2 regions of the Rhizobium sp. CG4 genome follow, and region 1 is predicted to be linked to the other one. Evidence: predicted binding sites of a transcription regulator. Region 1 holds the regulator's gene; the other holds the start of a gene.
The links. The regulator PhoB, encoded in region 1, activates phosphate uptake and scavenging genes when phosphate is short. The targets are predictions, from matches to a motif close to TGTCATNNANCTGTCAT.
Positions count from the first base shown of each region.

Region 2: a site for PhoB is predicted at 3,597-3,613, ahead of HGO37_RS16450 (DUF2794 domain-containing protein). Genes of this name have one in related genera too.

Region 1 is NZ_JABAEG010000003.1:126,248-131,541, reverse strand. It holds gene HGO37_RS10870 (ABC transporter permease subunit) at 1-506, opposite strand, end outside; gene HGO37_RS10865 (ABC transporter substrate-binding protein) at 650-2,248, opposite strand; tRNA gene HGO37_RS10860 (tRNA-Leu) at 2,793-2,879, shown strand; gene phoB (phosphate regulon transcriptional regulator PhoB) at 3,211-3,894, opposite strand; gene phoU (phosphate signaling complex protein PhoU) at 3,925-4,644, opposite strand; gene pstB (phosphate ABC transporter ATP-binding protein PstB) at 4,747-5,294, opposite strand, start outside.
Region 2 is NZ_JABAEG010000005.1:236,920-242,213, reverse strand. It holds gene HGO37_RS16460 (ABC transporter permease) at 1-1,897, shown strand, start outside; gene HGO37_RS16455 (Bax inhibitor-1/YccA family protein) at 2,194-2,976, shown strand; gene HGO37_RS16450 (DUF2794 domain-containing protein) at 3,185-3,577, opposite strand; gene HGO37_RS16445 (DUF1223 domain-containing protein) at 3,828-4,574, opposite strand; gene acnA (aconitate hydratase AcnA) at 4,812-5,294, opposite strand, start outside.

The sequences.
Region 1 (5,294 bases):
ATGCGTCCTGACACCGGTGTCCATTGCAGGATGCCAGAGAACAGGATGATCAGCAGAAGCCCCCACCAGAAAATCGGCATGGAGTAACCAACAAGTGCAACGCCCATCAGGCCTTGATCGAAGATCGAACCACGTTTGATGGCGGCAATGATGCCCGCCGGAATACCGATAGCGATAGCCAGCACGATCGCACAGAAGGAAAGTTCAACCGTTGCCGGGAACAGTGCGAGAAACTGGCCGAGAATAGGCGACTTGGACACAATGGATGTGCCGAAATCGCCCGTGAGAACGCCGCCAAGGTAATCCAGATACTGGATGACCAGCGGGCGATCCATGCCGAGCGCAGCACTGATCTGTGCGTGGCGCTCTGGGGACATGACGCGTTCACCCGACAGCAAGGCAACCGGGTCACCCGGAAGCAAGCGAATGAACAAAAATGCAACGATAGAAACCCCGATGAATGTCGGGATGAGCACAGCTATGCGCCGTACAAGGAAGCCAATCATAGTAGACCTTCGATCTGTTCCTTCAGGAACCTGTTCGTTGGTAGGTGTGGCGATTTTGCCTACATCTTAATTTGTCGGAACTGCACAAAGCAAATGCCGCGCGCCTTTATTAAAAGGCACGCGGCACGCTTAACGATGACAGCTTACTCAGCGATGTCCACATTTTCGAATGTGAAGTCACCCAGCGGGCTCTGAACGAAGCCGCTGACTTCCTTACGCATCGGAACGATGGACAGGGAGTGGTCGATGGTTGCCCAAGGAGCTTCCTTCTTGAAGATAACCTGAGCTTCTTCATAGAGCTTGGTGCGCTCAGCCTGATCGGTCGTAACCTTGGCCTTCTTCACCAGATCGTTGAACTCCTTGTTGCACCACTGCGCACGGTTGTTACCGCCAACAGCTTCGCAGCCGAGAAGTGTGTCGAGGAAGTTGTCTGGATCGCCATTGTCGCCAGTCCAGCCTAGGAATACAGCGCCGTCACGGTCCTTAGCCTTTGAACGGTCGAGGTATTCGGCCCATTCGTAGGACACGATCTCAACCTTTACGCCGATCTTTGCGAAGTCGTCCTGGATAACTTCAGCAGCGCGACGTGCGTTGAGCATGTAAGGACGCGAAACCGGCATTGCCCAGACCTTCATGGAGAGGTCCTTCACGCCTGCTTCTTCAAGCATCTTCTTGGCAGCGTCGAGATCGTAAGAATCATCTTCGATCTTGTCGTTGTAAGACCACATTGTCGGTGGGATCGGGTTCTTGGCAGGCGTTGCCATGCCCTGGAACACTGCATCAACGATAGCTGGCTTGTTGATAGCCTTGTTGAGCGCCTTGCGGACTTCGACCTTGTCAAACGGAGCCTGCGTTGTGTTGTAGGCGAGGTAAGCAACGTTCAGGCCTTCCTGTTCCATAACCTGCAGGTTTGGATCAGCCTTCATGGACTGTACGTCAGCAGCGTTCGGGAACGGCATCAGGTGGCATTCGCCAGCCTTGAGCTTCTGGTAACGAACAGCAGCGTCGGTGGTGATCGCGAATACGAGATCGTCAACCTTAGGCGCGCCGCCCCAGTATTCCTTGTTAGCCTTGTAACGGATAACGGCATCCTGCTGGTAACCGACGAATGCGAACGGACCGGTGCCAACTGGCTTCTGGTTCAGCTGTTCCTTGGTGCCGTCAGCAGCGAGCTTGTCGGTGTATTCCTTCGAAACGATCGAAGCGAATGGCATCGCAAGGTTTGCCAGGAAAGGTGCTTCAGGACGGTTCAGGGTGATCTTGACCGTCATGTCGTCGACTTTTTCAACGGACTTGATCAACTCTGGGAAGCCCATGCCGGCAGCATATTCCCAGGATGTACCAGCAACATACTGGTGCCATGGGTTGTCAGTCTTGATCTGGCGCTCGATGGAGAAAACAACGTCATCGGCGTTCAGTTCACGGCTTGGCGTGAAGAAATCAGTTGTCTGGAACTTTACGCCCGGACGCAGCTTGAAGGTGTAAACCGTGCCGTCTTCCGAAACTTCCCAGCTTTCAGCAAGACCAGCAACTGGCTTGGTTGTGCCGGGCTCGAATTCGAGCAGGCGGCTGTAAACAGTGTGTGCAGCGGCGTCAAAGGTGGTGCCGGCGGTGTAGAGGCCCGGGTCAAAACCTTCTGGAGAACCTTCGGAGCAGTAAACGAAGGTTTTCGCGCTTGCTACATTGGCGAAGCATGTTGCAGACAGCAAGGCTGCCGCAATGAGGCCAATTTTGGAATTCATGTATAGCTCCCACTTTTATGTTCCCGTTTGTGCCAACAGACGGGAATGGTTGAGTCATTATCGTAATTTCAGTCTGTTCCGATGCCGGAGCCACAACACGGGAAGAGCTTCACAAGGCAGTTTCCGTTTTGCTGTTCCAGCCTCGCTGCCCCCATTGCCAAAATAACGGGCGCTGTAACCGAAAAGCTGTCTTAGCATCACGAGAGGCAGAGGCGGAAGCCCCCTTTTTGCCTAAAGATATGATTTATTCTGTTACAACCAGAGATTCCTGTATCGATACAGGCCAGCCTTATTTAAGGCTCTGATATGTGAGGGAATTGGTGCCACGCAAAACCAGCATCTTGGCAAATCAGGCAAAACGCAGAATCCGCATAAAACAAGGGCTTAGAGGCTGTGCAAAACCATGCGCGGAAATTTTCACGTAAAAATACTATTTATTTTCAATTAGTTGAATCGCCAATCCGTATGACTGAAAACAATTTGTCATAAAAAATAAAAAAGTCCGTTGACATAGAGCGCTGCTCGCCGTACATCGCTCTCCGTCGCCCAGATGGCGGAATTGGTAGACGCGCCAGCTTCAGGTGCTGGTACTCGCAAGGGTGTGGAGGTTCGAGTCCTCTTCTGGGCACCAATTTCTTGATTTAGTTATCTAAATCAGCCTGCAAAAAAGCTCCGGTCTCCGGAGCTTTTTTGCGTTTAGGGCCTTAATTACTCCTCACAGCCTGTCCGAAAATGATAGATTTCGACCAGTTCGAGCACGCAGTTTTACTCGTCGGATTGGGCGTGTCTGAAACCGCAAGTTTTCAGGCCAATTTTGCCCCAAAGCGGGGATGCCAAGTCCTCATATCGAAGGACGGTAGCAGCGATGAGTTGCAAGCTCATGGGTAGTGAAAGCTCTCCCAAAAACAAAAAGCGCGACTATGAGCCGCGCCTTTGATGTTTTTATATGATGAAAAGCCGGATCAGGCTTCCATCGAATAACCCGCACCACGAACTGTGCGAATGACATCCTGCATATTGGAGAAGTTTAGCGCCTTGCGCAGACGTCCGACATGCACGTCGACAGTACGCTCGTCGACGTAGATATCATGCCCCCAGACACCGTCGAGCAGCTGCGAACGTGAGAACACGCGTCCCGGTGAGGACATCAGGAACTCCAGCAGGCGGAACTCGGTTGGCCCAAGGCGCACTTCACGGCTTTTACGGTGAACGCGGTGCGTTTCACGATCAAGCTCGATATCACCGCATTTCAGCACCGAAGACAGCACCTCGGGCTTCGCACGGCGCAGCATGGCTTTCACACGTGCCATCAATTCTGGCGTGGAGAACGGCTTGACGACATAGTCATCCGCTCCGGTGGCGAGACCGCGAACGCGTTCACTTTCTTCACCACGCGCCGTCAGCATGATAATCGGCAGGCGTTCTGTTTCAGGCCGCATTCTGAGGCGCCGGCACAGTTCGATGCCGGAAACACCCGGCAGCATCCAGTCCAGCAACAGAAGGTCAGGAACCCGTTCCTGCAAACGAATTTCTGCTTCGTCTCCACGGGTGATCGTGTCGACTTCGTAGCCTTCGGCTTCTAGATTGTAACGCAGCAGAACGCTCAGGGCTTCTTCATCTTCTACGACTGCGATCTTCGGCAACATGGCTGTACTCCGCTCAAGTCCGTCTATCTATTATTCGGTTACAGCACCGAGCGTGTTGGAGCTGTCGTCCTTCGGACGATCACCTTCAAGCTGGCTGCCTGTTGCCATGTAATAGATGGTTTCGGCGATATTGGTTGCGTGGTCACCGATACGTTCGATGTTCTTGGCGCAGAACAGCAAATGCGTGCAGGTGGTGATGTTGCGCGGATCTTCCATCATGTATGTCAGCAGTTCGCGGAACAGCGAGGTATACATAGCGTCGATTTCTTCATCACGCTCACGGATGGCATTGGCCTTCTCGGCAGAACGCGTTGCGTAAACATCAAGCACTTCCTTGAGCTGAACCAGTGCCAGCTCGGACAGGTGCTCCAAGCCGCGTGCCAGCTTGCGTGGTACGCCCGTGCCCTGAACAGCGATTACGCGCTTGGCAGTGTTCTTGCCAAGGTCGCCAACGCGCTCCAGGTCGCTTGCAATACGCAGGGAACCGATGATTTCGCGCAGGTCGGCCGCCATTGGCTGACGCTTGGCAATGGTCACAATTGCCTTGTCACCAATTTCGCGTTCCGCGTGGTCAAGTACGACGTCTTCTGAAATGACCTTCTGGGCCAAAGCCGCATCGGAGTTGACCAATGCGCGAACTGCATCCGCGCACATTTGTTCTGCAAGACCACCCATCTCAGAGATGCGGCGTGTCAGGAATTTCAGCTCATCGTCATAAGCAGACAAGATATGCGAATGTGTCGATGTCATTTCAAAGTCTCCGGCTTCTGCAAGGACGCGAGACGAAGCTAAATGGCTCCAAGTCGCTCCGGCACAATTCTTTCACGTTAACAGCGGGCGATTACTCCAGGATTAGCCGAAGCGTCCCATGATGTAATCCTGCGTGCGCTGGTCGTCTGGATTGGTGAACATCTTGTCAGTGTCGTTTTCTTCGACAAGATGGCCGAGGTGGAACATCGCCGTGCGCTGCGAAACGCGAGCTGCCTGCTGCATCGAGTGCGTCACGATGACGATCGTGTAGTTGGTGCGCAGTTCGTGGATCAGTTCTTCCACACGTGCCGTTGCAATCGGATCCAGAGCCGAGCAAGGCTCATCCATCAGGATGACTTCCGGGCTAACGGCAACCGCACGGGCGATGCAGAGGCGCTGCTGCTGACCACCGGAAAGACCGGTACCAGATTCATGCAGGCGATCCTTTACTTCGTTCCAGAGACCGGCTTTGTGAAGGCTGGATTCAACAATCTGGTCCATGTCCGCACGCGACTTTGCCAGGCCGTGAATACGTGGGCCGTAAGAGATGTTCTCATAGATCGTCTTCGGGAACGGGTTTGGCTTCTGGAACACCATGCCGACGCGGGCACGCAGTTCCACCACGTCGATGGCCGGATCGTAGATATCAT
Region 2 (5,294 bases), on a different contig from region 1:
AATCAGGCTCACGGATCCGCTCAAACGCGCATCGATCACCGCTGACACCAACAAGGCCTATCCCGATGCTGGCTGGTCGATCCGCACCAGTGACCGCGCCGCACCGTCCCTGACTGAAAATGTCAATCGTTTCTCGCAGTTCCTGACACTTGTCGGTCTGACCGCTCTTATCGTTGGCGGCGTTGGTGTGGCAAATGCCGTGCGGGCATTTCTCGATGCCAAACGCACTACCATAGCCGCGTTCAAATGCCTGGGTGCACCCGCCATCATCGTGACAATGACCTATCTGTTCCAGATATTGTTCATCGCGCTGATTGGCATCATGATCGGACTTGTGGTCGGCGCCATCGTACCGCTGATTGCCATGCAGTTCCTGGCAGGTGTTTTGCCGGTGCCGAAAGAAATCACCCTTTATCCATCGGCCCTTCTGATCGCGACGGTTTTTGGTCTGATCACAACACTTGCATTTACCATCCTGCCGCTTGGTCAGGCGAAAGAGGTTCCCGCCACTGCACTGTTCCGTGAACAGGGTTTCGATGAAGGCCGCTGGCCGTCCTGGCCCTACCTGCTGGCGACCGGCCTGTTGCTGGCTTTGTTGGCAGGGCTTGCCGTACTGACCGCCGAAGACCGTTTCATCGCATCGGTCTTTCTCGCCGCTGTCGCTTTTGCATTTGTTGTGTTGCGCGTGGTTGCCAGCCTGGTACGGCTGATTGCCCGCAAAAGCCCGCACGTCAACTCGACTGCGATGCGACTTGCGATCGGCAACATCCATCGCCCAGGCGCATTGACACCTTCGGTGGTTCTGTCACTTGGCCTTGGTCTGACTTTGCTGGTTACCCTGTCGCTGATTGATGGCAATCTACGTCGCGAACTGACGTCCACCCTGCCAGAACGTGCACCGAATTTCTTCTTCGTGGATATTCAGGGCAGCGACCTGGAAGGTTTCCGTAATGTCGTCAAACAAAATGCGCCTAACGGCACCATTACCGAAGTCCCGATGTTGCGCGGTCGCATTCTTGCGCTGAACGGCCAGGACGTGACCAAGATTGACGTTCCAGCATCCGGTCGCTGGGTGCTGCGTGGAGATCGTGGCATAACATACGCTGGCGACATGCCCGAAAATACCAAGCTCACAGAGGGCAGCTGGTGGGCGGCCGATTATACTGGCGAACCGCTGGTTTCCTTTGCCGCAGAAGAGGCCGGCGAACTCGGCCTGAAAATTGGCGACAGCGTCACCGTCAACGTGCTCGGCCGCAGCATCACCGCGAAGATTGCCAACCTGCGCAATGTCGAGTGGGAATCGCTGTCGATCAACTTCGTGATGGTCTTTTCTCCCAATACCTTCCGGGGTGCACCCCATGCCTGGCTGGCCACTCTAGCCGATCCGGAAGCGACCCCTGCCGATGAAGGACAAATCCTGCGTGCGGTCACAAATGCCTATCCGACCATTACAAGCGTCCGGGTAAAGGATGCACTGGAAGTGGTCGACAGGCTGGTCGGCCAACTGGCCACCGCCATCCGTGCGGCTGCAGCCGTAGCCCTGATCGCATCTGTTTTGGTACTGGCAGGCGCGCTGGCGGCCGGAAACCGTGCTCGCACTCATGACGCAGTCATTCTGAAAACCCTTGGCGCAACACGCATCACGCTCATCAAAGCGTTTTCCTATGAGTATATGATCCTCGGCCTGGCAACAGCAGTCTTTGCGCTGGCAGCTGGCGGTGTGTCCGCATGGTTCGTGATTGCCCGCATCATGAAACTGCCATCGGCATTTCTCACCGATGTGGCGGTGGGAACCGTTGTTGTGGCGCTGGTCATGACAGTGGGTATCGGGCTGCTCGGCACTTGGCGCATCCTTGGTCAAAAGGCAGCGCCGGTCCTGCGGCAAATTGGAGAATAAGTGGCAAAATGACCCATGCGCGTGATGGAGCAGCAAGCGCTTAATGCGCTACAGCAAAGGCCATTACCGCATCGGTTGCGCTCACCCGTTCTGGGAACATAACTTTAACGATTAATTCTTGGTAATCTTCGATAAATTGATCGCGATTTTCCCGTATTTGGTGTTTTTGGATACAAAAGGTCTTGTATCAAACACATTCTCCCATCATATTTTGAACAGGCTTGCTGAAGCTCCGCAGCGGCGCCTGGGATTTATCCCGACACCGTGAATAATTCCGGAGCTTGAAAGAGGAACAAATGGCTGATTTCAACAATTACCAAAACCGAATGGCGCAGACCCGCGGCCAGACGGATGCGATGATCGATGAAGGTCTGCGTAGCTACATGGTCAAGGTTTATAACCTTATGGCTGTGGGCCTCGCGATCACCGGTATCGCTGCTTACTTCACATTCTCGATGGCAACTACAACAGATCCATCAGCTGCTGTTGCACAGCTTGGCAACGGAACAATGTTGACGGCTCTTGGCGCGGCCCTTTACGGTTCGCCGCTGCGTTGGGTTGTGATGCTTGCTCCACTCGGCATGGTGTTCTTCCTCAGCTTCCGCGTTCATAAAATGAGCGTTGCTGCTGCGCAGACCACCTTCTGGGTTTATGCTGCAATGATGGGTCTGTCCCTGTCGTCGATCTTCGTGGTCTACACTGGCCAGAGCATTGTTCAGACGTTCTTCGTCACCGCCGCTTCGTTCGGCGCGCTGTCGCTGTACGGTTACACCACGAAAAAGAACCTGTCCGGTATGGGCTCGTTCCTTATCATGGGTCTGTTCGGTCTGATCATCGCATCGATCGTCAACATCTTCCTGCAGTCTTCGGCTATGGGCTTTGCCATCTCGGCCATCGGTGTTCTGATCTTTGCTGGTTTGACCGCCTATGACACCCAGAAGATCAAGGAAATGTATTTCGATGGTGACGACGTTGCCGTTGCTGGTCGCAAGGCCATCATGGGTGCGCTGACACTCTATCTCGACTTCATCAACCTCTTCACCTTCCTGTTGCAGTTCCTCGGTAACCGCAACGACTAAGAGGGGTGGAAACCCACATGAAGAAGGCGGCTTTCGAGCCGCCTTTTTTGTTGCCTCAGATTTACAGCATGCGGGAACCGCGAGTGCCGACGCTCAGCGTAGCAGCGCTCTCGCAACGACATTCCGGCAAAACGGTAGATCAGGAAACCGTATAGCGAAGGCGACGGAGAAAGCCCGCCACTAACGTACAATAGGGATTGGCAATCAGTTATTCGACCAGTTTAAGGGTCTTGTCGAAAACCTTCAGCACCTGCCGCAACTCATGGCCACGCTTCAAAATCGTGCCATTCACATTGATGACGCTGTAAGCGCCCTGTTTCGCCGCAAGCTTTGGGTTCTTTTCAATCCGGTAAAGCGGCATCTCACCTGATCGTTTGAAAACCGAAAACACCGCCCGGTCTTTCAAGTGGTCGATGGCATAATCACGCCATTCGCCCTCGCCCACCATGCGGCCATAAATCCACAAAATGGCGTCGAGTTCCCGACGATGGAAGGTCACCGGCAAGGGATCCTTGTTTCTTTGATATTCACGAAGATCAACGACGGTCGAACCGTCTCGCGTCGAATTACCGCCCTGCGACAAATCCGGCTGATCGGTCATGCGCGCCTCGCTGCAAATCATAACAGGTTGGTGACAGTGTTGCCCCAGCCAGAGAAAATTGCAAGTAAAACGACACAAAAGCGCCTGTTACCACGTGAAACAGTGAAATTAGAATCGCCGCATTTCGGTCAAATCACTGCCTAAATTGGGTGTCAGTGTGAAGCCTGTCAATTGATGTCTAGGCACCAAATGACCCGGTTCGGTGCATTGACCCTTTACCCCCAGCCCCCAATGCCCGGACCGGATAAGACTATTTCGCCTCATTCATCAAAATGCTGGCACCGATAATCGCTGAGGGATCACCCGTTTCATTGGCAGTTTGCAGCAGCACGGCACAGCCGCCCTTCTTGGCTTTTCCAAGAACGCTGGCAGGCAGATTGACCTTCATTGCCTCGCCGTTCCACATCCCCACTGTCTGCACGTCATAAACACTGTGCCAGTAGGAAATCTTGCGGCCCTTGTTTTCTCCGCGCGTCACATCAACCATTTGCTGCTGGTTGAAATAGGCTACGACGATATCCGCTTTGCCTTGACCGGCACCAATATTGATCTCGATCTCGTCGTTGACCAGGCTGGACTGAACAGGGACAACCAGTCCCTTGCCGCTTGAGGCAAATTCCTCAAGCTTGCTGTAAATCGCCTTGCTATCGGCACCCTTTGCATGGTCGCGACCGTTCAGAACGGCTTGTGGCGTATAAACGCCGTTACGGCCAAGCGCGCGGGCATAACCATACTGACGTTCGGTATTTTCCTTGGAGCTAAGGGAATCATTCCAGCCGAGATAGTTCCAGTAATCGACGTGGAATGACAGGCCTATGACGTCACCCTTCTCGATCATCTTCTGCAACGCCGCATCAGCTGGCGGACAGGAAGCGCAACCCTGCGAGGTAAACAGTTCTACCACACCCTTCGGCTGGTCCGGCGATGTTTGTGCAAGAACAGGACTGGCGGTTGCGACACTGATAAGAAGAAGGGGGAAACCATATTTCAGAAGCATTGCGATCTTGGGCCTTTCATCCGCACAAACGTCCGGATGTTCATCTGCTATAAAACCTATCGGGCGTTGCTGGAAAATAAGCGCGAAACACGTTCAAAGGGAAGTCACGAAGGGGTGAGGGTCGATCACATTTCATGCTCGTTAAAATTTGTAAGTGAGCAGACTACATTTGACAATTGTCCCCAACGCACAAAACGCCGGGATTTCTCCCGGCGTTTCTTGTTGCCCTGAGTATTATCAGGCAGCCAGATCGCGAAGAACGGTCTGGAGAATGCCTCCATTGTCCATGTAAGTGACTTCATCCAGCGTATCGATGCGGCAAAGCAGAGGAATTTCCTTCACCGTGCCGTCGCCGTAAGTGATCTTGGCGATCTTCGTTTCACGTGGCTTGATCTCGCCTTCGAGACCATCAATCTCGACGATTTCATCACCCTTGAGCCCAAGGCTTGCCCATGTGGTACCTTCCTGGAAGGTAAATGGAACAACGCCCATGCCAACCAGATTGGAGCGGTGAATACGCTCGAACGACTGCGCGATCACAGCCTTCACACCAAGAAGGTTTGTACCCTTAGCGGCCCAGTCACGGGACGAACCGTTGCCGTATTCGACGCCTGCAAAGATAACCAGCGGAACGCCTTCATCCTTGTACATCATGGCCGCATCGTAAATCGACATCTCTTCCTTGGACGGATAGTGAATGGTGTAACCACCTTCCTTGCC